4 regions of the Streptomyces sp. Qhu-G9 genome follow, and region 4 is predicted to be linked to each of the others. Evidence: riboswitches for the same ligand, from Rfam matches in the RefSeq annotation. Region 4 holds a riboswitch; each other region holds the start of a gene.

Region 1 (7,189 bases), 5.1 Mb from region 4:
CCCAGACCGGAGCCACTGTCCCGTTCGTCCTCGAACGGACGGATGCCGAGCTCCGCGGCCCGGGCCCGGAGCTCCGCGCGCTCTTCCGTGCCGGTCAGGACGGTCCAGACGGGTGTTCCGCTGAGCTCCAGGGCCCGTACGAGCACGTCGGCGATCAGGAGCACCCGCAGGCCGGTGGTGTCGGGGCGTGGCACATGGGCCTCGACGCGGGTCAGGCCCCGGCGGGCGGGGGCGGCGGTGACGGAGTCGCCGGTTCGGGCGTCGGTGATACGCAGCACGGGCTGAGCGTAGGCGCGTGAGGGGCCGCGCGCAGGGATGCCGACGTCGTGGCGGACACGCGTTCCCGCGTCATCGGGGCGCGGGCCGGCCCACGGTGCCCAAAAAACGCACGTGCGCCCGGCCGTCGGGGCCCTCGCGCGTGACCGCGGCCCGGACGCCGTACACCTCGGCGATGAGCTGCTCGGTGAGGACGTCGCCCGGGGTGCCGCCGGCCACCACGCGTCCCTCGCGCAGGACGAGGAGCTGGTCGCAGTACATCGCCGCGAGGTTGAGGTCGTGCAGGGCGACGACGCTGGTGACCGGGAGCGAGGTGACGAGGGTCAGGAGGTCGAGCTGGTGCTGGATGTCCAGGTGGTTGGTCGGTTCGTCGAGGAGCAGCTCGCGGGGCTCCTGGGCGAGCGCGCGGGCGATCTGCACGCGCTGGCGCTCGCCGCCGGAGAGGGTGTGCCAGGAGCGGTGGGCGAGGCCGGTGAGTCCGGTGCGGTCCAGGGCGTCCCGCACGGCTTCCTCGTCCGCCGGGGACGCGGGCGTCCAGGCACGGCGGTGCGGGGTGCGGCCGAGCCGTACGACGTCCAGCACACTCAACTCGACCTGGGTGTCGACCTGTTGCTCGACCACGGCGACCCGGCGCGCGATGTCCCTGCGGCTCAGGTCCGCGAGGGGGCTGCCGTCGAGCGTGACCACTCCCGACGCCGGGGCCAGGACGCCGGCGAGGAGGCGCAGGAGGGTGGATTTGCCTGAGCCGTTCGGCCCGAGGAGGCCGACGGTGGCACCCCTGGCGGGGGTGATGCTGACGCCGTCGAGAATGAGCCGGTTGTCGGCGGTGCGGCTCACGCGGTGGGCGTGCAGCCCTTCGTCCGGCGCGGCCTCCGTGGGTCCGGTGCTCCTGGTGGCCCCGGCGGTCCTGGCACTGTCCGTCGTCATCCCGTCCTCCGCGTCCGGTACAGCACCAGTACGAAGACCGGCACGCCGATCAGCGAGGTCACCACGCCCACCGGTACCTCCTGGGGGTCGAGGACGGTACGGGCCAGGGTGTCGACCCACACGAGGAAGACCGCTCCGGCCAGTGCGGTGACCGGCAGCAGCCTGGCGTGCCCGGAGCCCACCAACGCCCGTGCGGCGTGCGGCAGCACGAGCCCGACGAAGCCGATCGCGCCCGCCGAGCTGACCAGGGCGGCCGTCAGAAGCGCCGTGGCGCACAGCAGCACCAGACGGGTGCGGGCCACGGACACGCCGAGCGTCGCGGCGGCGTCCTGGCCGAAGGCGAACGCGTCGAGCGTGCGCGCGTGCCCGAGGCACACCAGCAGGGTGACCCCGAGCACCGCGCCGCAGACCCAGACGTCGGTCCAGCCGACTCCGCTCAGCGAGCCGAGCAGCCAGAACAGCACCCCGCGGGTGGTCTCGGCGTCGGCGGACGTCATCACGACGAACGAGGTGAGCGCGGAGAAGAGCTGCATCGCCGCGACACCGCTCAGCACCACGCGGTCCGTCGCACCGCCCAGGGTGTGGCTCAGCAGCAGGACGAGCCCGAACGAGAGCAGCGCGCCCAGGAACGCGCCCGCGGAGACGGAGACCAGGCCTCCGCCGACTCCGAGCACGACCACGACGACGGCGCCGGTCGAGGCGCCCGAGGACACCCCGAGGACGAACGGGTCGGCGAGCGGGTTGCGCAGCAGGGACTGCATCACCGCGCCGCACACGGCGAGTCCCGCTCCGCACACGGCCGCCAGGAGCGTGCGCGGCAGACGCAGCTCCCAGACGATGCCGTCGCGGACGGGGCTCAGTTCCGTGGCTCCGAACCCCAGATGGGCCGCAACGGCGGACCACACGTCGCCGACGCGGATGTCCGCCGGGCCGATGGTGATCGCCACGGCGACGGACACACAGAGCAGCGCGGCACCGGCCGCGACGAGCAGTAGCAGGCGCGGCCGCGTCACCCGGCGAGCCCGAACTCCCGCAGGGCGGAGGCGACCTGCTCGATGCCCCCGACCGTGCGGATGGTCGGGTTCAGGGCCTGCCCGCTGAGCAGGACGTACCGCTTCTTCCTGACGGCGGTCATGTTCTTGGTGACCGGGTCGGACTCCAGGAACTCGATCTTCTTCTTCGCGGACTCGGCGGTCTGCGACCTGCGCGTGAGGTCACCGATGACCAGGACGTCGGGGTCGCGGTCGGCGACCGTCTCCCAGTTGATCTGGGGCCACTCGTCGTGGGTGTCGTCGAAGACGTTCTTCGCGCCGACGGCCCGGGTGATGATGCCGGGCGCGCCGCAACAGCCCGCCATGTAGGGCGAGTCGGAGTTGGCGAACCAGTAGAGGAGGGTGACGTCGGACGCGTCGACCCCTGCGATGGCCTTCTTCACCCGCTGCCTGAGGTCGGCGACGAGCCGCTCGCCCCGCGCCTCCACGCCGAACACCTCGGCCAGGTCGCGCACTTCGCCGTAGACGGTGCCGATGTCGAGGGCCCGCTCACGGGCGCCGTCGCCGCCGGACGCGTTGTCCTTGCCCTCGCAGTCCGAGGGCGAGACGTAGGTGGGGACACCGAGCCTGTCGAACTGCTGCCGGGTGGCCACGCCTCCCTTGCCGAGCGTGGACACGAACGAGGCGGCGACGAAGTCGGGGTCGGCGTCCAGGACACGTTCGAAGGAGGGGTTGTTGTCGGCGATCCGCTCCACCTTCGCGTTGGCCTTCTCCAGGCCCTTCAGCACCGGATCGGTCCAGGTGGCGGTGCCGGCCATGCGGTCGGCGAGGCCGAGGGACAGCAGGATCTCGGTGGTGCCCTGGTTGAGGGAGACGGCCCGCCGTGGCGGTGAGCCGACGCGGACGGACGCACCGCAGTTGTCGAGGGTGACGGTGTCCCCGGAGTCCGCGCCGGACGGCGTTCCTTGCGAACCGCAACCGGTCAGCAGGAGGGCCCCGGACAGGACGAGGGCGGCAGGACGGGCAAGACGTGCGAAGGGCACGGAAGTTCCTCGGGCGTCGAGGGCTCGAACGCGGAGCCCGGTCGTACGGTGCTCCCCCGCCGTCAAGGGACCGCGGAGGCCGCCAGCAGGTCTTCGGACTCGGGTTCACCCGGACGAGGCGCCTTCCCGGACCGTCATACCGGTCCAGTGGCCGATGCCCCGCCCGTCACCCTCACCGCTGCGCGTCAGCTCCGGATTTCCACCGGATTCCCTGACCCACGTACATGGGTTCGACTGGCCTCGGCAAGCTATCACGGCGGCTTTCGCGGCCTCGCGGCGGTGCGAGAGGCCCGGATCCGGGGACGTTCTACGCCAGGCGCTCTGCCCACTCCCCCGCGGCCGGGCGGGCGTCGCCGCCCGGGCGGCGACGCCCGGCACCGGGAATCACCGCCCCGCGCCCGCTGTTGTCCGGCGCAGCAGCCCTCACCCGCACTCCCAGGAGGCCCACCGTGTACGGCGACCCGGCAACCGTCCGCAAGATCCTCACCGAGCTCGGCGACACCTGGGCGGTCGTCGGCCTGTCCTCGAACGAACGGCGTGCCGCGTACGGCGTCGCCGAAGTGCTCCAGCGCTACGGCAAGCGCGTCGTCCCGGTCCACCCGAAGGCCGAGACGGTCCACGGGGAGAAGGGGTACGCCTCGCTGGAGGAGATCCCCTTCGACGTCGACGTCGTCGATGTGTTCGTCAACAGCGACCTCGCCGTCGCCGTCGCCGACGAGGCCGTCACCATCGGCGCCAAGGCCGTCTGGTACCAGCTCGGCGTGATCGACGAGGCCGCGTACGAGCGCACCCGCGCGGCCGGCCTCGACATGGTCATGGACCGCTGCCCGGCGATCGAGATCCCCCGCCTGGGCTGACCTGCCGGACGGCGGCCGCGCCTTCGCTCACCAGCCGCGCCGGGCGGGCGCCCCTGACTCGTACGTGCGCCGATCCGTGGCGGACGGGGCCTCGAACAGGGCCCCGGGGCGGGCGGGCCGCTCCGTACTCTGGGCCACGGTGCGACCGCGGGTCGTGGCCCGGTTCCGGTCGCTGTCCCCGAGGACGAGCATCGGGTCGAACATCACGACCACTCCCGCGAGCAGCAGGAAGAGGACCGGGCCGATGAGCATGGGCAGCAGGAGCGAGTACGCGGAACCGCCGTCCCCCGGCGTGCCGGTCGCCCCGTGCAGATGCACGCTGACGGCCGCCATGCCCGTGTAGTGCATGCCGGACACGGCCACACCCATGACGAGGCTCGCACCCAGGCTGGTCAGGAAGCCGCGGATCGCGACCGCGGCCCAGAGCGCGGCCGTGGCGGCGACGATGGCGATCACGACGGAGAGCGCCACGGTACCGACGTCGTACTGCAGGCGGCCGTTGAGGCGGATGGCCGCCATGCCTATGTAGTGCATGGCAGCGACTCCGAGGCCGGTGAAGGCGCCCGCGATGATCAGGGTCGTCGTGTTCCCGCCCCGGTATCCGACGGCGAACACGCCCAGAGCCACCACGGCGATCGCCACCGCGAGGCTGAGAATCGTCAGCCCCACGTCATACCTGATGCGGCTTTCCTCGACCTGGAAGCCGATCATCGCGATGAAGTGCATCGTCCAGATGCCGCAGCCGATCGACGCCGCCCCGAGCGCGAGCCAACCCGGTTTCCACGACCGGTCGTTACCCAGGGACCGGGTGACGCAGCGCAGCCCCAGAGCCGCTCCCAGACAAGCCATGACATAAGCCGTCAGTGGCGTGACCATCCCATAACTGAAACCGTCGACCGTACCTTGCATATGCCAACATCCCCCCGAAACACAACTGTTGCGTGGACAGATGTACGTGCCACGCCAGGGCGGGAGCAAGCGGTTTCGTTGAATTCGCAGCCAACTGCGTTCTCCAGCAGTCACTTCCGGTCACAAGTAGTCGCCTTTGAGTCGGAGTGAATCATTCTGGTGGCGCGGTCTCATCGTTGAGGCTTCGACGTCACCGTGAACTGCGCCCCGTCGGGATCGCGCAGCACCGCCTCCGTGACGGACACCTCGCTCTGGACCGTGCCCCCGTGGGCGAGCGCGGCACGCACACAGGCTTCGACGTCGGCGACCGTGAAGTGGATCTGCCAGTGGGGCCGGATCGTGGGGTCGGGAGCGGCCTCCACCGCTCCGGAGTGGATCCGGGCCACCACGTCGCCGTCGCTGCGCAGGACGACCTCGTCCCCGTCGTAGTGCACCTCGCAGCAGCCGGGCCGCGAGGTCGCCCACTCCAGCACCTCGCCGTAGAACATGGCGGCGTCGAAGGCGTTGCGTGTGTGCAGCCTCAGGAAGGCGGGGGCGGCCCGGCGCCAGGTCTCCCAGCCGGCCACCAGCTGCCCCTCCCAGACCCCGAAGACGGCCCCGTCGCGGTCCGCCAGCAGGGCGGCCCGGCCGGGCGGGAAGCCGATCGGCCCGACCGCTGTCGTACCGCCCCGTTCCTGCCCCCGGGCCACCGCCTCGTCGGCGTTGTCCACGGCAAAGTAGGGGGTCCAGGCGACAGCCATCTGCCACATCGAGGCCACGGCGGCGATACCCGCGACCGGCACCCCGTCCGCGTACGCGACCCGGAACCTGTCCATCAGAGCGGTCGTCCGGAACCGCCAGCCCAGCACCGCCCGGTAGAAGCCCTCGGCGGCCTGCTGGTCGCGGGCCGTCAGGCTGACCCAGCAGGGGGCGCCCACCACCGAGTGGCTGGAGACGACGTCGCTTCGGAGTGTTGCGTCGCGGTTCATGGCAGTACCGTTCCTGAATCGTGCCGAGGGGCGTACGGGGACGTCCGACAGCGTCGGAAGCACCCGCGGGGCCGGGGTTCCGCCTCTCTCAGCATCCCCCGCATCGGCCTCCCGCGCCCGGAGGCAGGCTGCGGCTCATGCCCCGAGTACCCGGGGTCCGAGCCCGAAACAGACCAGGGGCCGCGGCCGCTCAGTCGTGCGCCGGCCGGTCACTCAGCCGGTGGTCGGCCAGATTCAGCGCCTCGTCCACGACCCGGCGCAGATGGCCGTCCCGCAGCGAATAGATCACCCGGCGGCCGTCCTTGCGCGTGTTGACGAGACCCGCGAGCCGCAGCCGGGCCAGGTGCTGAGAAACGGCGGGACGGGCGGCGCCGCACCGCTCCGTCAGCGTCGTGACGTCCGCCTCGTCCTCGGCGAGGGCGTGCAGCAGGACGAGCCGGGTGCGGTCCCCCAGCAGGGCCAGGAGCTCGGCGGCGAGGGCGAACTGTTCCTCGCCCGGCGTACGCGGATGCTCATCGTGTGCAGGTGACAGGTGCATGCGTGCGCTCATACGCACATAATGGCTTCGTGGACCTCACCCAGTCCACCGAACACTCCGGAATCCGGGAAGGGGGCCCAGGTGAGCGCCGAGGACAGCGGGCACGGGCAGGAACACGGGCACGTCCACGATCACGGCTCGAGTCTTGAGCACGGGCACGGGCACGGGGCCGGTCGCTCCGGGCACGGGCACCAGCACGGACACGGGAGTCCGGGGCTCGGCGCGGGGCTGCCGTCCCGGCTGCGGCATCGCCTGGCGCACCTCCTCACCCCGCATTCCCACGCCGCCTCCGACAAGGTCGACTCCGCCCTGGAGTCCTCGGCCCGGGGCATCCGCACGCTCTGGATCTCGCTGGCCGTCCTCGGCGTGACCGCCGCGGCCCAGGCGGTCGTCGTCGCGGTCTCCGGTTCCGTGGCACTGCTCGGCGACACCGTGCACAACGCCGCCGACGCGCTCACCGCCGTACCGCTCGGCATCGCCTTCGTGCTGGGCAGGCGGGCCGCGACGCGGCGCTTCACGTACGGCTACGGCCGGGCGGAGGATCTGGCGGGACTCGTGATCGTGCTGACGATCGCCGCCTCCGCGGCCTTCGCGGGATGGGCGGCGTTCGACCGGCTGCTCGATCCACGCCCCGTCGAGCACGTGCCGGTGGTCGCGGCGGCGGCCGTCATCGGTTTCG
Region 2 (7,189 bases), 5.8 Mb from region 4:
CGGCCCGGTCCACGAACCGCACGACGACGCCCGGTTCGGCGGCGAGGGCGTCCAGGTCCGTGAAGTTGGACATCAGGGGGATCGCGCAGACGGCCACCCGGAGAATGTCCTCGCCGACCGGGGAGGAGACCTCGGACTCCCGGACCGAGCCCCGCAGGGAGACCCTCAGTCCGTCCTCCTCGTCGATACCGAGCCCGTGCCGGAAGGGCAGGACGCCGTACGCGCGCCGCCCGGTGAGCCCGTGCAGCATGTCGAGGCCGGGTTCGAGCAGCGAGACGTCCCCGCGGAACTTGTTGACGAGGAACCCGGCGACGAGCTCCTGGTCCTCGCGCGACAGCAGGGCCACCGTGCCGAAGAAGGAGGCGAAGACCCCTCCGCGGTCGATGTCGCCGACGACGAGCACGGGCAGCCGCGCGTTGCGTGCGATCCCCATGTTCACGATGTCCGTCCGCCGCAGGTTGATCTCGGCGGGACTGCCCGCCCCCTCACAGATCACCGCGTCATACGTGCCCCGCAACTCGGCCAGACAGTCCAGCACGGTCCCGAGCAACGCCTCCTGGCGCCCGCCGTGGTAGCCGCGCGCAGTCATCTCGCCCACGGGCTTGCCCATGAGGACGACCTGGCTGCTGCGGTCACTGCCCGGCTTGAGCAGCACGGGGTTCATCAGCGCGGTGGGCTCCACGCGGGCGGCCTGCGCCTGCATGGCCTGCGCCCGGCCGATCTCCGCGCCCTCCCGCGTGACGAACGAGTTCAGCGACATGTTCTGCGCCTTGAACGGCGCGACCTTCACGCCCTGCCGCACCAGCCACCGGCAGATCCCGGCGGTCACGACGCTCTTGCCCGCGTCGGACGTGGTGCCGGCGACGAGGAGTCCCCCGCTCATGTCGTACGCCCCTTCGTGAGAAGCCCCTTGGCGAGCAGCCGCCCCGCGACGCTCGCACCCAGCGCGAGCAGGCTCACGCGTCGCGAGAGCCGGACGGCCCGCTCGATGTCCGCGACCCGTACGGCCCGCCCGGGACCGTTGAGCACGGGCCGGTGTTCGACCCGCCCCTCGTACGAGAGTGTTCCGCCGAGCCGCACCCCCAACGCCCCCGCGAACGAGGCCTCGACGGGGCCGGCGTTGGGACTCGGATGCCGGCCGGCGTCCGCCCGCCAGGCGCGGACCGCTCCCCGCGGGTCGCCTCCGGCGACGGTCGCGAGGGCGGCCGTCAGCCGGGCTCCCGGCCATCCCGCCACGTCGTCGAGCCGCGCGGAGGCCCACCCGTAACGGCGGTGGCGGGCCGATCTGTGTCCGACCATGGCGTCCAGCGTGTTGACGGCCCGGAACCCGACCAGACCGGGCACGCCCGCCACGGCGCCCCACACCAGGGCGCCCACCACCGCGTCGGAGGTGTTCTCGGCGACCGACTCGACCACGGCACGGGCGATCCCGTCGGCGTCCAGCGCCTGCGGATCACGCCCGCACAGGTGCGGCAGCCGCTCGCGGGCCACGTCGACGTCCCCGGCGTCGAGCGCCCCGGCGACCGCGCGGGCCTCCCGGCCTAGTGAAGTCCCCCCGACGACGGCCCAGGTGGTGGCGGCGGTCAGTGCGACGGAGGCGGCACGGGAGGTACGTACGGAACGGTCGGCGGCCACGGCGAGGGCCACGGCGCCGCCCGCGCACACGGCGGTGTGCAGCGCACCCCACCCGCGGTGGTCACGCCACAGGACGCGCTCCACGGCGCCCGCGGCCCGGCCGAACGCGGCGACCGGATGCCCCCGGCGTGGATCGCCGAGCAGCAGGTCACCGAGGAGGCCGGCGGCGGCGCCGTACGCGAAGACGCGGTCGGCACGCATCGGTTCAGCCCGCCGTCACGCTAGGCGGAACCCTCGTACTGGGCACACTGGTCCACAACAGGCAGCCGCGCATGGCGATATGTCCTCACTCAGGGTGTCCACGCCCTGGTTCGACGAGACCGACGGCGAGAGTTCCTGGCTCCCGGGGGATGGATTCCCCGGTAACAGTGGCGGGACCGCGCCGGATTCGCACCGGCTTCCTCTTCTGCCGTCGTACATGGCTCCGGCAGTCCACCACGGCCCGAGAACACCCGTCAACTTGCTGTTGACCTGCGAAGGGAGAGTGTGCTGAGCCCCACACGCGGACGCGGGACGGCCCCGCCGACCAGGGGGTCGACGGGGCCGTCTCGTACGGAACGGACGTGCTGCGGGGTCAGGCGACGATCAGATAGATCCCGTACGACACGGCTGCCGTGCAGGCCGCGAAGCAGGCGTACGCGCCGGTGACCGCGAGGGTCGCGGAGTTGCCCTGGGCGGAGGCCGACTCCCGCTTGGAGAGGCCGACGATGCCGAGGGTGAAGAGGCCCACGAGGGCGACGGTGACGATGAGGCTGGTTCCGAACACGGAACCGAGGGCTGCCCAGTCGATCTTCATGCTGTCTCTTCCTTGGGGCTCAGACCACGGCCGACGGCGTGGACGGTGCCGACGGGCTCGCGGGCGTCTCGGCCGGAGCCGGGATGGTGGCTGTGAGGTCCTCGACCGTGCTGCCGAGCGGAGGCGGGGTGACGGCGGCGATGGCCGTGGTGACCACGCCGGAAGGGTCGTCGGTGTCGTTCACGTTGGTGTGGTCGACCACCTGGCGCCGGGAGACCAGCCAGATCGCGCCGCTGGAGGCGACCAGGAAGAGGGCGACGAGGCCCGTGCCCCAGTTCCCGAAGGAGGTCACGTACTCGGCGAGGGCGGCCACCAGGGCCGCGGCCGGCAGGGTCAGGCCCCAGGCGACGAACATCCGGGTGGCGGTGGACCAGCGGACCACCCCGCCCTTGCGGCCGAGGCCCGCGCCCATCACGGCACCGGAGACGGAGTGCGTGGTGGAGAGGGAGAAGCCGATGTGCGAGGAGGCCAGGATGACCGTGGCCGCACTGGTCTGGGCGGCGAAGCCCTGCTGGGGCTGGAGGTCGGTCAGGCCCTTGCCCATCGTGCGGATGATGCGCCAGCCGCCCAGGTAGGTACCGAGCGCGATGGCCACACCCGCGGAGAGGATGACCCAGACCGGCGGGTCGGAATCGGGAGCGAGGGCGCCACCGGCCACCAGGGCCAGGGTGATGATGCCCATGGTCTTCTGCGCGTCGTTGGTGCCGTGGGCGAGGGAGACGAGGCCCGCGGAGGCGATCTGGCCGGCGCGGTAGCCCTTCGCCGACGACTTCTCGCCCGTGTGCTTGCCGAGCCTGTACGTCAGCCGGGTCGCCAGGAGCGCGGCGAGACCCGCCACGATCGGAGCGGCGATGGCGGGGATCAGGACCTTGGTGACGAGCACGTCGCCGTGGACGGCGCCCATTCCGGCCGAGGCGACCGTGGCGCCGATGAGACCGCCCATGAGGGCGTGAGAGGAGCTGGACGGCAGTCCGACGAGCCAGGTCAGCAGATTCCAGAGGATCGCGCCGACGAGCGCAGCGAAGATCACCTCTGGCTGGATACCGGATTCGTCGACGAGGCCCTTGGAGATCGTGTTGGCGACCTCCACGGAGAGGAACGCACCGACGAGGTTCAGCACGGCGGAGATGGCCACCGCCGTCTTGGGCTTGAGAGCGCCGGTCGAGATGGTCGTCGCCATCGCGTTGGCAGTGTCGTGGAAACCGTTCGTGAAATCGAACACGAGAGCGGTGACGATCACGATTCCGAGGAGGAGCGTGATGTGTTCCATTTACCCAGGCTTCTGTTGGACGACAGTGGCATGGGGAACGTAGGCAACCTGGATGAACGGAAGATGAACTGAGTCCGGCGATGGGGTGACCCGATAGAGGTGCCGCCGTTCCGCTTGTGTCGGACCGGCGGCCAAGACCCTCGAACAGAGGCGGAACGGAGGGGTCCGCTACCCCCTTGCGAATCTCTTCAGCTGGGACGGTGACCCGTTGAAGAGATTCTGGTCACCCGGCAGGCTGCCGCTGTTGTCGTACTGCCAGAACGTCCAGAATTCCCAGCCCGCCGGCAGCGGCCCCGCGGACGCGCTGTAGCGGGCCAGCCACAGCGGATGGTCGGCGAAGGCGGGGCTGTCGCCCGTGCACGTCTTCCACCAGTCGCGGTTGGTGTAGATGACCGGCCGGCGGCCGGTCTGCCGCTTCACCTCGTCGCTGAAGGCCTTGATCCAGCCGACCATTCTGCCCTTGCTCAGGCCGTAGCACTTCTTCTCGCCGTACGGGTTGTACTCGATGTCCAGCGCGGGCGGCAGTGTCCAGCCGTCCGCCCGCCAGTCGCCCCCGTTGCGCAGGAAGTAGGCGGCCTGGGCCGTTCCCGACGACCTGTGCGGCAGTGCGAAGTGGTAGGCGCCGCGGACGATGCCCGCCTCGCGGGCGCCGTTGTACTGCCCGTCGAAGTACGGGTTGCGGTACGTGGTGGACTCGGTCGCCTTCACGTAGACGAACGCGGCGCCCTTGCTCTTCGCCGCCGGCCAGTTCACGTTCTTCTGGTGCGAGGACACGTCGTGTCCCCTGGGTCGGTCGGCGGCCGAGGCCGGCACCTCGGCGAGAGCCGTACCGCCGAGTGCCACCGTCGCCACGGAGGCCGCGACGAGGCGGGCGCGGTGACGGGACGGTTGGTGATCACGAGCCATGTTTCCCCCGGAATGGCAGCACACACGAAAAATCTCCCAGAGAGTACTGGAAGATCACGGAAAGTCAGCCGTCCGACGGCCATGGACACTTGACGACCTGTTCGTTCCTGTTCGCGGTACTTCTGTCGCGCGTTTCCGCCCGACCGCGCCCTCGTCCGCACGGACTCCGGGCGGGCTGCTGGCAGGATCGCGGCATGGCTGAGCGGCGGCGGGACACGGAAGACGGACGGGGCGCGCAAGAGGCGGGCGCGCCCGGAGTGGGGGAGGAGCTGGCCCGCGCGTGGGACGAGCTCGTGGCGACGGCCCGCCGGACGGTGGCCGAGGGCCTGGTCGTCGGCACGTCGGGCAACGTGTCGGTGCGGGTGGGCGACACCGTCCTGGTCACGCCGACCGGGGTCCCGTACGACCGGCTGACACCCGAGGATGTCTGCGGGGTCTCCCTCGACGGCCGGCATGTGCTCGGTCCGCTCGTTCCGACCAGCGAGACGCCCATGCACCTCGCCGTCTACCGAGCCACCGGCGCGCGCGCCGTCGTCCACACCCACGCCGTGCACGCGACGGCCGTGTCGACCCTCGTCGGCGAGCTGCCCCTCGTCCACTACATGGCCGCCGACCTCGGCGGGCCCGTCCGCGTGGCCCCCTACGCGACCTACGGCACGGAGAAGCTGGCCGAGAACATGCTCGGGGCCCTGCGCGACCGCACCGCCTGCCTCCTCCAGAACCACGGCACCCTCGCCCACGGGGCCACCCTCTCCCAGGCCTACGACCGCACCGCGCAGCTCGAATGGATGTGCCGCGTGTGGCTCACCGCGTCGTCCGTCCCCGGCCTCACCCCCACCCTGCTGACCGAGGCCCAGGTGGCGGAAGCGGGGGAACGACTGAAGGGGTACGGGCAGCCGCAGCCCTGAGCGGCCGCGCCGGACCGCGCCACGGGCCGGCCGAGGGGCCGGGTTCGCGGCTCCCCGGGAGCGGTGCCGGGCTCTCGGCGGCGACCAGGGGTCCAGGGTTCCAAGGGCGGCACGGGCCTCTCGGGCTCCGGCGCCGAGACGGCGCAGGGGAGCCGGGGCAACGGCTGCGCAGGGACGGCGGCGGCTCGCAGGGGGCGCCACCGGCCTCCGGTCCTCGCAGCGCCGCGGCGGTGCCGAAGATGCGCCGAGACAGCGCCGCGGCGGTGCCGAGACAGCACCGAGGGGAAGGGCTCTCGGCTGCGCAGGCCCGGTACGGCCTCCCGGGCTCCGCGCTGCCGGGAACCTGGCACCCGGCTGCACCGGGCGGTGCCGGGCTCGCGGGCAGCGCAGAGACGGCACCGGGCCCTCGCGGTCCGCAGGTACGGCGCCGGGGTTCTCCTTCCCGCCGTGCGGCGCCGACCGGGGCGGTGCGACAGCGCGGCGTACCTTCACGGCGGTGCCGGACTCACCCCTGCCGCCCTGTCCACTGGCCGACACCGGGCTCGGTCAGGAGACTGGACCCGTGCGCACCGTGAAGCCGACGACCGCAGCCCTGTCCACCGCCGTCACCGTGGCCATAGCAGGCGCGGCCACCGTCGCGGCCGGCCGCTTTGCCAGCGACGCCGCCCTGAAGGCGCCGCCGGGCAGACCGCTGCCCACCGAACCCCGGCTCACCGTGCACGCCACGGCCGCGGGCCGGATCGCCCTGACCCGCGCCCTCGCCTCCCAGCGCCCCGGCGTCTACGGTCTCAGCGGCGACGGCAGTCACGCGGTCGTCGGCCCGCTCCTGACCGGCGCCCCGCACACCGCCGACACGGTGGTACGCCGCCTGGAGCGCGTCACCCACGGCACGCTGGAACCCGGCGACAAGGTCTGGTTCACCCCCGGCCTGCACATCGGCGACCCGGGCGCAGCCCTTGGCCTCGACCACGCCGACGTGGACGTCCCCGGCGAACTGGGCCCGCTGCCCGCCTGGTTCGTGCCGGCCGCCCGCGACACCTGGGTGATCACCGTGCACGGCCTCGGCACCACCCGCGAACACCCCATGAACGTCATGGAGTTCCTGCACCGCCAGCACTTCCCCGTCCTCGACCTCGCCTACCGCGGGGACCTAGGCGCGCCCCGCCCCCGGGACGGCCTCAGCCACCTCGGCGAGACGGAGTGGCGCGACCTGGACGCGGCCATCCGCTTCGCCGTGCGGTACGGCGCCGAACGGGTCGTCCTGTACGGCTGGTCCACCGGCGCCACCATGGCCCTGCGCGCCGCCACGCACTCCCCGCTCCGCGACCGGATCCGCGGCCTCGTGCTGGACTCACCCGTCCTCAGCTGGGAGACCACGCTGCGCGCCCTCGCCACGGCGCGCCGCACCCCCGGCGCCCTGCTGCCCCTGGCCGTCCGTGCCGCCCAGGGCCGCACGGGCCTGCACGGCGACCGCGTCGAGGACGCCGCCGCCCCCGGACGGCTCAAGGTGCCGGCTCTCGTCCTGCACGGCCCCGACGACACCGTCGCTCCCTGGGGGCCCTCGCGCCGTCTCGCGGCCAGCCGCCCCGACCTCGTCACCCTGCGCACGGTCCACGGCGCACCGCACGGAGCCATGTGGAACGCCGACCCGACCGGCTACGAAGAGGCCCTCCG
Region 3 (7,189 bases), 2.1 Mb from region 4:
ATGGTCACCGCCAACACCGCCGCACGGGCGTTCTACGACCGACTCGGCTTCCACGAGATCCAGGTGCCCGACCCGGGACCCCTCACCTACCTCGGCAGGTCGACGGCGGCGGACACTCCGTAGGCGCCACGCCCCGGCCGAGCAGGCTGTTCCCCGGACCGTCCGCCCGGGGGAACTCCTGTCCGACCTGTCCTCTAGGCTCCCGCGCATGAGTGAGGCGGACTCCGGCAGACGGGTCATCGACGGGCGGTTCCGGCTGGAGTCGCGGCTCGGCGGCGGCGGGATGGGCACGGTCTGGCGGGCCACGGACCTCGCCCTGCACCGGCACGTGGCCGTCAAGGAGGTGCGGCCCCCGGACGTCGACCTCGCCGAGTACGACCCGGACGGCGCGCGGATGCTGCGGGAGCGGGTGCTGCGCGAGGCGCGGGCGCTGGCGAGGATCGACCACCCGAACGTCGTGACGATCCATCACATCGTCGACGGCGGCGAGGGCACCTATCCGTGGATCGTGATGGAACTGGTCAGCGGCGGGTCGCTCGCCGACCGGCTGGGCCGGGGCCCGATGGACCCCGCGGACACGGCACGGCTCGGGCGCGAGGTACTGGCGGCGCTACGGGCCGCCCACGACGCCGGCATCCAGCACCGGGACGTGAAGCCCGCCAACGTCCTGTTGCGACCCGACGGCCGCCCCGTGCTCACGGACTTCGGGATCGCGGCGATCCGCGAGTCCACGGCCCTCACCGCCACCGGGTCGATCATCGGCACCGCCGACTACATGGCCCCCGAGCGGGTCGCGGGCAACGACGGCGGATCGGCTTCGGACCTGTGGTCACTGGCGATGATGCTGTACGCCGCGGTGGAGGGCCGTCATCCGCTGCGCCGGGGCACGACGCTGGCGACCCTCGCGGCCGTTCTCTACGAGGACGTGCCGCCGCCGGAGAAGGCCGGACCCCTGGCGGATGTGCTGATGCGCGTACTGGTGAGGGACCCGGCGGCGCGCCCGGACGCCGGGACGCTCGACCGGATGCTGGCGGCCGTCGCGGACAGCCGCACGGATCCCACGTCCTACCGGCTCACCCCTCCACCGGCCGCCGGCACCGCCCCGGCCGCCCCGCTCCACCGCCTCGACGGGTCCGCCGCGCACCAGGACCGGCCGACACCGCAGGACGCCGTGCCCCGGCCGTACGTTCCGTCGGGCCCGGCCGTGCCGAACCCGACAGGGCCCGGTGCGCCGACACCCGTCGGCCCGGCGGGGCGTGGTCGCCGTGCCACGGTCGCCCTGTCCGCCGCGGGCACGGTCCTGGTGGGCGTACTGGCGTGGACACTGCTGCCCGGCTGGGGGAACGGCGGCTCGTCCTCCGCAGGGGACGACTCCTCGAACGGCGCGAAGGGGAAGCCGTCGGCCGGTTCTTCCTCGATCGACCCGAGCCGGACGTCCCGGCAGACGAGACAACCGGAGCAGCCGAAGCAATCGGAAGCGAAGGAACAGACGGAACGGACGAAGACCACCGGCCTGCTGACCCCCGACGGGATTCGCTCCGCGATCCGGGCCATCGAGAAGGACACCGGCCGCGACCGGTTCGGGGCCTTCTCGGTCTACCCCGACCACGTCTCCGCCGAGGTGATGGTCAAGGGCAGCCGGACCAGTTTCGACCTCTACAGCTACCGCGTCGACCGCGGTGTGGAGAAGGGCATCATCAAGAACCAACTGTCCGGCGGGGCCCAGCCGATGAGTCTGGACGACTTCGACTGGGACAAGGTTCCCGCGCTGTTCGCCGAGGCGGACAAGAAGCTGAACGTCGGCAAGGCCACGAGCCGCTATCTGCTGGTCAAACCGCCCAGCACGGTGTTCGGTACGGCGGCTTACATGTCCGCCTACCTCAGTGACGAGTACAACAAGGGTGGCTACGTGCAGGCGGACCCGCACGGCAAGGTGACCAAGGTGGTGTCTTCCGACGGATAGCGAACGGCGTGCGGGCCGACGGCACATGAGCCGTCAGCCGTCAGCCGTCAGCCGTCAGCCGGTACCGGGGGAGTGGAGTGTCGGGAGGTCATGGCGGCCAGTTCCTCCGCGGTCCGCGGGCCGGGTGACAGGTCGGTCAACAGGCCTTGCGTCCGCAGGAGTTGAGCGACCGCGACACCCCAGGGCAGACGCAGACCCGCCTGCTCCAGGAGATCCGCGCGGGCCAGCGTCCCGGCTGCCGGGCCGGTGAACACTCCGGCCGGGGTGAGGAGGGCGGCGTCGTCGGCCCAGCGCAGGGCGAGGTCCACGTCGTGCGTCGCCATCACCACGGTGGTACCGCTCTCGCGCAGCCCGTCCAGGGCCGCGAGCAACCGTTCCTGGCCGTCCGGGTCGAGCCCGGCGGTCGGTTCGTCGAGGATCAGGACGCGCGGCCGCATCGCCACGGCGCCCGCGATCGCGGTCCGTTTGCGCTGGCCGTAGGAGAGCAGATGGGTGGGCCGGTCGGCCAGGGCGCTGATGTCCAGCGCGGCGAGCGCCTCGTCCACCCGGGCCCGTACCTCGGGGGCGGTCAGACCGAGGTTCAGCGGCCCGAACGACACGTCCTGGGCGACGGACGCGGCGAACAGTTGGTCGTCGGGATCCTGGACCACGAGTTGGACGGTCGTGCGCAGCCTGGTCAGGCCCTTGCGGTCGTACCGGACCGGCTGGTCCGCGACAGCCAACTGGCCTGTGTCCGGCCGCAGTCCGCCGCTCAGCAGTCGCATCAGGGTGGTCTTGCCGCTGCCGTTGCGGCCGAGGAGGGCGAGCGCGCGTCCCTCGCGCACCTCGAAGTCGAGGTCGCTGAGCACGGGCGGGCCGTCCTCGTAGGCGTAGGACGCGCCCCGCAGGGCGACCAGCACGGGCTCGCTCATCGCAGCGGCCTTTCCAGTACGAAGGTGAGGGCGGCCACGGCCGTGAGCAGCGCGACGCTGGCGAGCGTGAAGCGTGCGGAGACGCGGGCCTCCGGAACGAGGACGCGCAGGGTTCCGTCGTAACCGCGTCCGGCGAGCCCGGCCTGCAGCCGTGTCGCCCGGTCGAAGGCCCGGACGAACGCGGTGGCGCCGAGCCCCGCCAGCGAACGCCACTGGGCGGCCCGTGTGGTGTGCCCGAGCCGTGCGGCCTGCGCGTCCCGGATCCGCCGTACGGAGTCGAGCAGCAGGAAGCTCATCCGGTACGTCACCAGGGCGACGTCGACGACCGGCGCGGGCACCCCGGCCTTCACCAGGCGCGGCAACAGGTCGGACAGGGGGGTCGTGAACGCGAACAGCAGGACGCCGAGTGAGGCCGCGGAGGTACGCAGCAACAGTTCTCCGGCGCGTACGGGCCCGCCGCCGGCCGGTGTCAGGAAGCCGTCGGGCCCGCCGACCTGCAGGAGCAGGGGAAGGGCCCCGGTCACACAGAACCCCAGTGGCACCCGGTAGGCGCGCCACAGCCGGCGGGCGGGCACGCCGGCCGGGCCCAGCAGCACGGCGAGGGCCGTCAGCAGGACCAGCGCGGCGCCGGGCCAGGGCGGGAGGGAGATCGCGAGCACGGTCAGGCCCAGTCCGAGGACGGCCTTGTCCACCGGGTGGCGGCGGCGCCAGCGGCTGCTGTGCGCCGCCGCGTCAATGGGCAGCATGAACGCTCAGATCCGTCCGACCGAGGACTCACCTGTGCTGCCGGGTGTGCTCTCGTGGGCCTTTGCGGTGGTGCTGCCCGGTGAAGTGGTGACCTCCGCGGGGGTGGTGACGTCCGGGGCGGTGACAGGCGTGGAGTCCTGGCCGTCCTGCTGTGCCCGGGCGCGCAGTTCGCCCTGGCGGCGGCCTCGGCGGACACCGAAGTAGTAGGCGAGGACACCGGCACCCAGGGCGGCCTGGAGGGCGAACAGTGCTGATTCGATCTCGCCCGACGGCGGCTCGTACAGAGGGGAGAACCAGGGCTCGTAGTCGGGTTCGATCTCCGTGATCGCGGTTTCCGCCTCTGCGTCGGCGCCCGCGAACGGCTCCTTCTTGTGATCGCCGAGGCCGAGGGCCAGCGGCAGGACGGCGAGTGCGACCACGACGAGGAGCAGCAGCGCGTTGATCTTCGTGTTCCTGCTCATCGGGCCGCCGCCTCGGTCTCGGTCCTGGACTGCTTCTTGGTGAGGAGCACGCCGAGCCGGGTCAGTTCGCCCTTGCTGGACTGCACCAGGAGCCGCATCACGAGCACGGTGAGAAGGCCCTCGCTGACCGCGAGCGGAATCTGGGTGACGGCGAAGATCGAGCCGAACTTGCCGAGTGCGCCCAGGAAGCCGCTGCTCGGGTCGGGGAACGCGAGCGCCAGTTGCACGCTGGTCACGCAGTAGGTGGACAGGTCGGCGACGAACGCGCCGAAGAACACCGCGACCATCAGCGGTACGTCGAAGCGCCGCAGCAGCCGGTAGATGCCGTAGCCGGCCCATGGCCCGACGATCGCCATGGAGAAGACGTTCGCGCCGAGTGTCGTCAGGCCGCCGTGGGCGAGCAGCAGGGCCTGGAAGAGCAGGGTGATGGTGCCGAGCACGGCCATGATCGGCGGCCGGAAGAGGATGGCACCCAGCCCGGTGCCGGTGGGATGCGAGCAGCTCCCGGTCACCGAGGGCAGTTTGAGTGCGGAGAGGACGAACGTGAAGGCTCCGGAGGCACCGAGGAGCAGGGTGCTCTCGGGGTTCTCCTTGACCTCACGGGTGAGTGACCGGGCTCCGTGAACGACGAAGGGCGCGGACGCGACGCCCCAGGCGATCGCGTGCGCCGGTGGGAGGAAACCCTCGGCAATGTGCATGGCTCAGCAGACCCTCTCCAGCACCTCGTGGATGGTTGACGTGCCTTGGCCGGTCTCCTGGCTGACGGGTACCACCGCCCGTGCTCCGCCTTCCCGGGTCCGAGGACCCAGTGGCTGCCCGTGAGGGCCGGAGCCGGACTTCCCGATCACAGTGGCGAGGGCCGCACCGGCATCACACCGGATTTCCCGTTCACCAAGGCGTGGTGACAGTAGTGCGCGTACAGGGGTGGTGACAAGCGGCCCTCAGGGGCGCGAGGGTGGTGACGGAGCGCACGCCGATTCCCGGGCGGGGCCGGAGCGGCGGCTCGGCCGCTCCACTCATGAGCCGACAGTTCCGGGGTGGCCGGGACTGCCGGTTCCTTCGCGTGTCCCATGATCCGCAGGTGATGCTGGGGGAATGTCGATCCCGTGTCGCTCAATTCGTCGGTGGGACGCATCGGTGAGGTGCGGGAGTCTCATGAACACAGGAGGAACCATGAAGTACATGCTGCTGGTCTGCGGGGACGACACCGCCGACGCCTCCGGCACGGCACCTGTCGAACCATGGGTGGCGGACCTGACGCGGCGTGGCATGCGACTGCACGGCCACCGGCTGCGGGCCCCGGCCGACGCGGTCACCGTACGTGTACGGGGTGGTGAAGTGCTGCGCAGCGACGGGCCGTTCGCTGAGACGAAGGAGTACGTCGCCGGTTTCGACGTTCTCGAGTGCGACAGCCTGGAAGAGGCCGTCGAGGCGGCCGCGAAGCATCCGGTGGCGGCCGTGGGAGCCGTGGAGGTGCGTGCGTTCTGGGAGGAGGAGGACGCCGAGGGGGAGATCCGCCGCCTCGACGCGGAGTTGACCGCGGCCGGGCGCGAGCGGGACTTCGACCGTGCGATGGCCTGCTACGCGCCGGACGTCGAGGTGTTCCATCCCGTCAGCGGCTTGGAGCAGCACGGCGTCGAGGCCCTTCGCAAGGCCGAGGAGGTGTGGTTCTCGGTGCTGCGGGGGCCGGTGGAGCGCGAGGTGCTCGACTTCCGTGTCCGGGTCGACGAGAGCATCGCGTTCAGTCACGCGCTCGTGCGGATGCGCGCGACGCTGATCAGCGGTGAGCCGCTGGACACCACGGCGAGGGTGACCACCGGCTACCGCCTGGCCGGCGACCGCTGGCTGATCGCCCACCAGCACACGTCCGTGCCCTTCGACACCGGCGTCCCGATCGGAGCGCCCGAGGACCCTGGAGCCCCGGAAGTCTGATGAAGGCTGGGCCGCGCGCGGCCGGTACGCCGGACTGGGCGGAGGGAGGGCCGCCTGGCGCGTCGGGGCGGGCCCTCTCAGAGGGCCCGCCCCGACGGCCGGTACGAGCCGGAGCCTGCGCGATGTCTTGACGTGCTCCTGGCAAGATGACTCTATGGGAGCGCTCCCACTTCCCGAAACTCACGTTTCTTGGCGCTCACTTTCTGGAGTCGCAGTGAGAAGAGCAAGAAGCACGACACGAAAGAACCTCGTCAGCGCCCTGCTGGCCGGGCTGGCCACCCTCCTGGGGCTCGTCCTCCTCGGCGCTCTCGTCCCGGCCGCCGCACACGCCCAGTCGCCCGGCGCCCTCGCGACCGGCCTCCATATCGACGACGGCCGCCTCGTCGAGGGCAACGGCAACGACTTCGTCATGCGCGGGGTCAACCACGCCCACACCTGGTATCCGGGCGAGACACAGTCACTGGCCGACATCAAGGCACTCGGCGCCAACACGGTCCGCGTCGTCCTCTCCGACGGCCACCGCTGGACCAGGAACAGCCCCGAGGACGTCGCCGCCGTCATCGCACAGTGCAAGGCCAACCGGCTGATCTGTGTGCTGGAGGTGCACGACACCACCGGCTACGGCGAGGAGGCCGCGGCCGGCACACTCGACCACGCGGCCGACTACTGGATCAGCCTCAAGAGCGTGCTCGCCGGCCAGGAGAACTACGTCATCGTCAACATCGGCAACGAGCCCTGGGGCAACACCGACCCCGCCGGCTGGACCGATCCCACGATCGCCGCCGTCAAGAAGCTGCGCGGCGCCGGGTTCGAACACACCATCATGGTGGACGCACCCAACTGGGGCCAGGACTGGCAGGGCGTCATGCGCGCCAACGCCCAGTCCGTGTACGACGCCGACACCACCGGCAACCTGATCTTCTCGATCCACATGTACAGCGTCTACGACACCGCACAGGAGATCACCGACTACCTGAACGCCTTCGTCGACGCCGGACTGCCCCTCCTCATAGGCGAGTTCGGCGGGCCCCCCGACCAGTGGGGCGACCCGGACGAGGACACCATGATGGCCGCGGCGCAGCAGCTCCGGCTCGGATACCTCGCCTGGTCCTGGAGCGGCAACACCGATCCGATCCTCGACCTCGCGATCGGCTTCGACCCCGACCGGCTCAGCT
Region 4 (7,189 bases):
CCTGGCCCGAGGGGCGGCCGGGGGCGTTCTCGCCCCCGGCCGCCCCTGCCCGTCTTCTCCTCCGGGCCCAGGGCCCGCCCCCCGCTCCCCCGCTCCCCGGAAGCCGGAGGAGCGGAAAATCCGGGAGCCGCCGTCGCCCTCCTCGGGCACACTGCGGGGCATGGACATCGCGATCAGGCGGGCGGAGCCCGGGGAGTACACGGCGCTGGGAGAGATCACCGCGCAGGCCTATCTCGGGGACGGGCTGCTCGACTTCGGGGAGAGCGACGAGTATCTCGGCGAGCTGCGGAACGTCGCGAAGCGCGCCGCCGCGGCCGACGTGCTGGTGGCCGTGGAGAGCGCCGGGACCTCCAAGTCCTCCAAGTCCTCCGGGGGCAGGGTCCTCGGCGGGGTGACCTTCGTGCCGTCCGGCGGACTCATGGCCGAGATCTCGCGCGAGGGCGAGGCCGAGATACGGATGCTGGCGGTCTCGAAAGAGGCCCGAGGACGGGGCGTGGGCACCTCCCTCGTCCGCGCGTGCATCGACCGCGCCCGGACCACGGAGGGCTGTTGGGGCATCGTGCTGTCCACCCAGCGCACCATGCACAGCGCCCACCGCATCTACGAGCGCCTCGGCTTCACCCGCGCCCCCGGCCGCGACTGGAACCCCGTCCCGCAGCTGGACGACATCATGCTCCTCAGCTACGAGTTGACGCTCTGACACACTCCGCTGCACCCTCCGGAGCCGCCACGACACAACATGTGGGGGTGCTTCCGGAGCCCGGCACAAGATGTATGCTCATGCTCGCTGTCGCCGCAGGGGAATCCGGTGTGAATCCGGAACTGTCCCGCAACGGTGTACTTGTACGCGTATGCCCGCATGCCGTCGTACAGGAGTCAGTCCGAGGACCTGCCGACAGCGCGCCCAGGCCGTCCGGCCCGGGTGCATGACGTCCGGGCCTCGCGGAGTGGGCCGGTGGACGCGGGGTACCGCTGCGCGGAGCCGATACCCCCGTGTGCCCCGAACCCCTCTCCCCGCAGGCCCCGTGCCGAGCGAGGGAGAGCCCCACGTGACCATCGCGCCAGCCGATCCGGTTTCAGCGGAAGCGACACAGGACCAGCAGGACAGGGCCGCGGCCGACGGACCGGGAACCGCGTTGCTGCGGACCCTGACCGCCTTCACCGCCGACCTCCCCGGCGCCGACCCCGGCAGGGTCGCCGCGGCGGCCCTGCGCGGCCGGTCCGCCGTCGCGGACGAGCCGGAGCTGCGCGAGCTCGCCACGGAGGCGGCCGCGGGTCTCATCTCCGAGGACCCGGTGTACTCGAAGCTGGCCGCACGCCTGCTGACGGTCGGCATCACCGCGGAGGCCGCCTCGCAGGGCGTGCGCTCCTTCTCCGAGTCGGTCGCCGTCGGCCACCGCGAGGGCCTGATCGCCGACCGCACGGCCGAGTTCGTCCGCGTCCACGCGGCCCGTCTCGACGCGCTGATCGACGCCTCTTCCGCCGAGGGCGCCGACGACCGCTTCGGCTACTTCGGCCTGCGCACCCTCCACAGCCGGTACCTGCTACGGCACCCGATCACCCGGTCCGTCATCGAGACGCCCCAGCACTTCATGCTGCGGGTGGCGAGCGGTCTCGCCGAGGACGCCACGAGCCGCTCGGTGGACGAGGTCGCGGCGCTGTACGCCCTCATGAGCCGCCTCGACTACCTGCCCTCCTCCCCCACCCTCTTCAACTCCGGTACGCGGCACCCGCAGATGTCGTCCTGCTACCTCCTCGACTCCCCGCTGGACGAGCTGGACTCCATCTACGACCGCTACCACCAGGTGGCCCGCCTCTCGAAGCACGCGGGCGGCATCGGCCTCTCGTACTCCCGGGTCCGCTCCCGCGGTTCACTGATCCGCGGCACGAACGGGCACTCGAACGGCATCGTCCCGTTCCTGAAGACGCTCGACGCCTCGGTGGCCGCCGTGAACCAGGGTGGCCGGCGCAAGGGCGCGGCCGCGGTCTACCTGGAGACCTGGCACTCCGACATCGAGGAGTTCCTGGAGCTGCGCGACAACACCGGTGAGGACGCCCGGCGCACGCACAACCTGAACCTCGCGCACTGGATCCCGGACGAGTTCATGCGCCGGGTGAACGAGGACCGCGTCTGGTCGCTGTTCTCGCCCTCGGACGTGCCCGAGCTGGTCGACCTGTGGGGCGAGGAGTTCGACGCCGCGTACCGCAAGGCCGAGGAGCAGGGTCTCGCCAAGAAGACCATTCCGGCCCGCGATCTGTACGGCCGCATGATGCGCACCCTCGCCCAGACCGGCAACGGCTGGATGACCTTCAAGGACGCCGCCAACCGCACGGCCAACCAGACGGCGCTGCCCGGCCACACGGTCCACTCCTCGAACCTGTGCACCGAGATCCTGGAGGTGACGGACGACGGGGAGACCGCGGTCTGCAACCTCGGGTCGGTGAACCTGGGCGCCTTCGTCGACGCGGACGCGCGGGACATCGACTGGGAGCGGCTGGACGCGACCGTCCGTACCGCCGTCACCTTCCTCGACCGGGTCGTCGACATCAACTTCTACCCGACCGAGCAGGCGGGCCGTTCCAACACGAAGTGGCGTCCGGTGGGCCTGGGCGCGATGGGTCTGCAGGACGTCTTCTTCAAGCTGCGGCTGCCCTTCGACTCCCCGCAGGCGCGCGCGCTCTCCACCCGGATCGCCGAGCGGATCATGCTCGCCGCGTACGAGGCGTCCGCGGACCTCGCCGAGCGCAACGGCCCGTTGCCCGCCTGGGAGAAGACCCGTACGGCCCGGGGGGTGCTGCACCCGGACCACTTCGACGTGGAGCTGAACTGGCCGGAGCGCTGGTCGGCGCTGCGGGAGCGGATCGCCTCGGTGGGCCTGCGCAACTCGCTGCTCCTCGCGATCGCCCCCACCGCGACCATCGCGTCCATCGCCGGTGTCTACGAGTGCATCGAGCCGCAGGTCTCCAACCTGTTCAAGCGCGAGACCCTGTCCGGCGAGTTCCTCCAGGTCAACTCCTACCTGGTGGCCGAGCTGAAGGAGCTCGGCGTGTGGGACGCGCAGACCAGGGAGGCGCTGCGTGAGTCGAACGGCTCGGTGCAGGGCTTCACCTGGGTCCCGCAGGACGTGCGCGACCTGTACCGCACGGCGTGGGAGATCCCGCAGCGCGCTCTGATCGACATGGCCGCCGCCCGGACGCCGTTCCTGGACCAGGCCCAGTCGCTGAACCTGTTCCTGGAGACGCCGACCATCGGCAAGCTCTCCTCGATGTACGCGTACGCCTGGAAGTCGGGTCTGAAGACGACGTACTACCTGCGCTCGCGCCCGGCCACCCGCATCGCCCGCGCCGCCCAGGCCCAGACCCGGACCGAGGCGCGGCCCGAGAAGACCATTCCCGTACAGCAGGCCGCCGACCCCGACGCCGTCGCCTGCTCCCTTGAGAACCCCGAGTCCTGCGAGGCCTGCCAGTAATGACCACCGCACCTGAGAAGAGCGAGAAGAACCTTCTCGACCCTGGCTTCGAGCTGACCCTGCGCCCCATGCGCTACCCGGACTTCTACGAGCGCTACCGGGACGCGATCAAGAACACCTGGACCGTCGAGGAGGTCGACCTCCACTCGGACGTCACCGACCTGGCGAAGCTCTCACCGGGCGAGCAGCACATGATCGGCCGGCTGGTCGCGTTCTTCGCGACGGGCGACTCGATCGTGTCGAACAACCTGGTGCTGACGCTCTACAAGCACATCAACTCCCCCGAGGCGCGGCTCTACCTGAGCCGCCAGCTCTTCGAGGAGGCCGTGCACGTCCAGTTCTATCTGACGCTGCTCGACACCTATCTGCCCGATCCGAAGGACAGGGCCGCGGCCTTCGACGCGGTGGAGAGCATCCCCTCCATCCGCGAGAAGGCCGAGTTCTGCTTCAGGTGGATGGACTCGGTGGAGAAGCTGGACCGGCTGGAGACGAAGGCCGACCGCCGCCGCTTCCTGCTCAACCTCATCTGCTTCGCCGCGTGCATCGAGGGGCTGTTCTTCTACGGGGCCTTCGCGTACGTCTACTGGTTCCGCAGCCGGGGCCTGCTCCACGGTCTGGCGACCGGCACCAACTGGGTGTTCCGCGACGAGACGATGCACATGTCCTTCGCGTTCGAGGTGGTCGACACCGTCCGCAAGGAGGAGCCGGAGCTCTTCGACGACGAGCTCCGGCGGCAGGTCACCGACATGCTCCGGGAGGCCGTCGAGGCCGAGCTGCAGTTCGCGCGCGACCTGTGCGGTGACGGCCTGCCGGGCATGAACACCGACTCCATGCGGCAGTACCTGGAGTGCGTCGCCGACCAGCGCCTGCAACGCCTCGGCTTCGCCCCGGTGTACGGCTCCGAGAACCCCTTCTCGTTCATGGAGCTCCAGGGGGTTCAGGAGCTGACCAACTTCTTCGAGCGCCGCCCCTCGGCGTACCAGGTGGCGGTGGAGGGTTCGGTCGACCTCGACGAGGACTTCTGACCCTGCGAGCGGCCCTGTTCGGCCTCCCTGAGCTGACGGTCGATGCGCCGGTCGCGCACGACACCGGTCACCGCGGGGAGGACGAGCAGGACGAGGATTCCGAGGACGGTGAGCATTCCGATCAGGCCTTCCAGCTGTGTCGTATTCATGGACACCACTGTCGCGCCGAATGCTCCTTACCGTGAGTGGCAGGACTGCCGTGCACCCTCGATTTCCTGCCAGATCGGGTGCACACTGGCAGCATGCTGACCAACGTGGCCGCCGTCCTCCTCGACGGCGTGCATCCCTTCGAACTCGGCGTCGTCTGCGAGGTCTTCGGCCTCGACCGCAGCGACGAGGGGCTGCCGGTGTACGACTTCGCGGTCGCCTCGGCCGAGGGGCCGCACCTCGGCACCCACGTACCGGGGCTCACGGTCTCCACGCCGTACGGCCTCGACCGGCTCGACGAGGCCGACCTGGTCGTCGTGCCCGCCGGGAACACGTATGCCGTCCGCGGCTATCCGCCCGAACTGCTCACCGCGCTGCGCAAGGTGGTGGACCGGGGGTCCCGAGTGCTCAGCGTCTGCTCCGGGGTCTTCCTGCTCGGCGCGGCCGGGCTCCTCGACGGGCGGCGCTGCGCCGTGCACTGGCAGCACGTGGACGAGCTGAGCCGGCAGTACCCGCGGGCGATCGTCGAGCCGGACGTGCTGTACGTCGACGAGGACCCCGTGATCACCTCGGCGGGCACGGCCGCCGGCATCGACGCCTGCCTCCACATCGTCCGCAAGGAACAGGGCCCCGAGGTCGCCAACACCATCGCGCGCCGCATGGTGGTGCCTCCGCACCGCGACGGCGGCCAGGCCCAGTACATCGAGCGCCCGCTGCCGCGCTCCCAGTGCGACACGGTCGGCGAGGTGCTCGTCTGGATGGAGCGCCACCTCGGCGAGGAGGTGACCGTCGAGCAGCTCGCCGCTCGCGCGCACATGTCCCCGCGGACCTTCGCCCGCCGCTTCCAGCAGGAGACGGGCACCACCCCCTACCGCTGGCTGCTGAGGCAACGGGTGCTGCTGGCCCAGGAGTTGCTGGAGGCCACGGACGAGACGATGGACTTCATCGCGGATCGCACGGGGTTCGGGACCGCGGCCGCGCTGCGCCATCAGTTCGTACGGTCGCTGGGGACGACCCCGCACGCGTACCGACGCACGTTCAGAGGCCCGCAGGCCGCCTGAACGTGCGCCGCACGGTCACCGGGGTACGGCCTTCAGCAGCAGCCGGTGCGGCCGCAGCGTGATGCCGACCCGTGTCGTGTCGTTCGACCCGGACACCTGCTCGAGACGCCAGCGCGAGGCCACCGCAGCCGTGATGAGGCTGAGCTGGGCCATCGAGAAGTGGTCACTCGGGCACTTCCTGTTGCCCACGCTGAACGGGCTCATCGCGTACTTCGGCACGTCCTTGGCCCGTTCCGGAAGCCAGCGGTCGGGGTCGAAGTCGAGATGCCCGTCGTACGAACGCGCGTCGCGCTGTATCGCGTACGGACTGTAGACAATGTCGGCCCCGGCTGGAATGCGATACCCACCGAGTTCGGTTTCGGTCACGGCCCGGCGCGTCAATATCCATACAGCGGGGCGCAGCCGCATGGCTTCGACGACGACATTGTTCGTGTGGGACAGCTTCTGTACGTCCGCGAATGCGACAGGACGGTCACCCGCGACGGATTCGACCTCTTCACGCACACGGTCCGCGTGTTCCGGGTGTTCGGTGAGGACCTGCAGGAGCCACATGATCGTGGACGCGACGGTTTCGCTGCCGGGGGTGAGTATCGCGACCACCTGGTCGTGGATCTCCTGTTCCCCAATGGGATCGCCATTCTCGTCCTTCGCCTCCAGCAATGCCGTCAGCAAATCGTCCGGCTTTTGACCAGATGCCCGGCGTTCGGCGACGATCTCGTCGACCAGGAGGTGCAAATCGGCCAGCGCGCGGTCGAATTTGCGATTGGCCGGGAGCGGCAGCCTGTAGAGCGGCCCGGCCGGGATCACCATGCGGCGGTACATGCCGCGGAAGACGGTGGCGAGCGCGATGCTCAGCCGCTCGGCCCGCTCGTCCATGAAGTCGCCGCGCAGCAGACAGCGGGCGGCGATCCGAACGGCGACCCGGAACGACTCCGAGGTGCAGTCGATCGTCGCGCCGGACCCCAGGCGCTCCGCGAGGGCGTGCGCCTCCTCCTCCATGATCGGCCCGTACTCGGGGATGACGTCGAGCCGGAACGCGGGCTGGATGGTCCGCCGCTGGCGCCGGTGGCGCGGTCCGTTGGCCGTCGCCACCCCCTCCTTGCCGAGCAGGCCTTCAAGGGACTCCCAGAGCGGTCCGGCGATCTTGAAGTCGGGGCTCAGTGCCATCGCTCCGGTGAGGGCCGGCGACGTGAGCGCGTACACCGTCTTGGGGCCCAGCCTGAGCCGGACGACCTCTCCGTGGGTGCGTAGTCGGGCGAAGAAGCTCAGCGGGTCACGGGCCAGTTTCCAGCCGTGACCCAGGCCGGGGACACCGCCCCCGGCGAGGGGCGGGATGGTCGGTTCTGCCGCTCGGGGTGCAGCGGGCCGCACGGACTCGACGGTCATTTCTCACCTGCCGGTTCGTTGTTGACGTACGGGGGTGTGGAGCGGTCGTCCCAGGTGTCGACCATGTACCGGCCCGACTCGTGGTGGAACCAGTACACGG

Evidence for each region. A riboswitch is a leader RNA that binds a small molecule or an ion and turns the genes downstream of it on or off. The one in region 4 is predicted to bind cobalamin.
Region 1: it holds a riboswitch for cobalamin, as region 4 does, so the genes downstream of both, O1Q96_RS15595 (ABC transporter substrate-binding protein) here and O1Q96_RS38100 (ribonucleoside-diphosphate reductase subunit alpha) in region 4, are expected to answer to the same signal.
Region 2: it holds a riboswitch for cobalamin, as region 4 does, so the genes downstream of both, O1Q96_RS12340 (cobalamin biosynthesis protein) here and O1Q96_RS38100 (ribonucleoside-diphosphate reductase subunit alpha) in region 4, are expected to answer to the same signal.
Region 3: it holds a riboswitch for cobalamin, as region 4 does, so the genes downstream of both, O1Q96_RS29210 (energy-coupling factor ABC transporter permease) here and O1Q96_RS38100 (ribonucleoside-diphosphate reductase subunit alpha) in region 4, are expected to answer to the same signal.

Annotation. Positions count from the first base shown of each region.
Region 1 is NZ_CP114283.1:3,125,961-3,133,149, reverse strand. It holds gene O1Q96_RS15610 (hypothetical protein) at 1-278, opposite strand, end outside; gene O1Q96_RS15605 (ABC transporter ATP-binding protein) at 349-1,203, opposite strand; gene O1Q96_RS15600 (FecCD family ABC transporter permease) at 1,200-2,216, opposite strand; gene O1Q96_RS15595 (ABC transporter substrate-binding protein) at 2,213-3,238, opposite strand; cobalamin riboswitch at 3,303-3,492, opposite strand; gene O1Q96_RS15590 (CoA-binding protein) at 3,688-4,095, shown strand; gene O1Q96_RS15585 (MHYT domain-containing protein) at 4,123-5,004, opposite strand; gene O1Q96_RS15580 (VOC family protein) at 5,175-5,972, opposite strand; gene O1Q96_RS15575 (ArsR/SmtB family transcription factor) at 6,163-6,522, opposite strand; gene O1Q96_RS15570 (cation diffusion facilitator family transporter) at 6,592-7,189, shown strand, end outside.
Region 2 is NZ_CP114283.1:2,407,462-2,414,650, forward strand. It holds gene O1Q96_RS12335 (cobyric acid synthase) at 1-883, opposite strand, end outside; gene O1Q96_RS12340 (cobalamin biosynthesis protein) at 880-1,836, opposite strand; cobalamin riboswitch at 1,947-2,087, opposite strand; gene O1Q96_RS12345 (hypothetical protein) at 2,210-2,431, opposite strand; gene O1Q96_RS12350 (inorganic phosphate transporter) at 2,451-3,701, opposite strand; gene O1Q96_RS12355 (lysozyme) at 3,870-4,607, opposite strand; gene O1Q96_RS12360 (class II aldolase/adducin family protein) at 4,802-5,515, shown strand; gene O1Q96_RS12365 (alpha/beta hydrolase family protein) at 6,078-7,189, shown strand, end outside.
Region 3 is NZ_CP114283.1:6,072,899-6,080,087, reverse strand. It holds gene O1Q96_RS29235 (GNAT family N-acetyltransferase) at 1-123, shown strand, start outside; gene O1Q96_RS29230 (serine/threonine-protein kinase) at 209-1,963, shown strand; gene O1Q96_RS29225 (energy-coupling factor ABC transporter ATP-binding protein) at 2,011-2,874, opposite strand; gene cbiQ (cobalt ECF transporter T component CbiQ) at 2,871-3,620, opposite strand; gene O1Q96_RS29215 (energy-coupling factor ABC transporter substrate-binding protein) at 3,627-4,082, opposite strand; gene O1Q96_RS29210 (energy-coupling factor ABC transporter permease) at 4,079-4,780, opposite strand; cobalamin riboswitch at 4,811-4,993, opposite strand; gene O1Q96_RS29205 (nuclear transport factor 2 family protein) at 5,238-6,014, shown strand; gene O1Q96_RS29200 (cellulase family glycosylhydrolase) at 6,229-7,189, shown strand, end outside.
Region 4 is NZ_CP114283.1:8,181,950-8,189,138, forward strand. It holds gene O1Q96_RS38095 (GNAT family N-acetyltransferase) at 161-700, shown strand; cobalamin riboswitch at 775-911, shown strand; gene O1Q96_RS38100 (ribonucleoside-diphosphate reductase subunit alpha) at 1,050-3,470, shown strand; gene O1Q96_RS38105 (ribonucleotide-diphosphate reductase subunit beta) at 3,470-4,495, shown strand; gene O1Q96_RS38110 (hypothetical protein) at 4,408-4,644, opposite strand; gene O1Q96_RS38115 (helix-turn-helix domain-containing protein) at 4,738-5,703, shown strand; gene O1Q96_RS38120 (bifunctional albaflavenone monooxygenase/terpene synthase) at 5,719-7,089, opposite strand; gene cyc1 (epi-isozizaene synthase) at 7,086-7,189, opposite strand, start outside.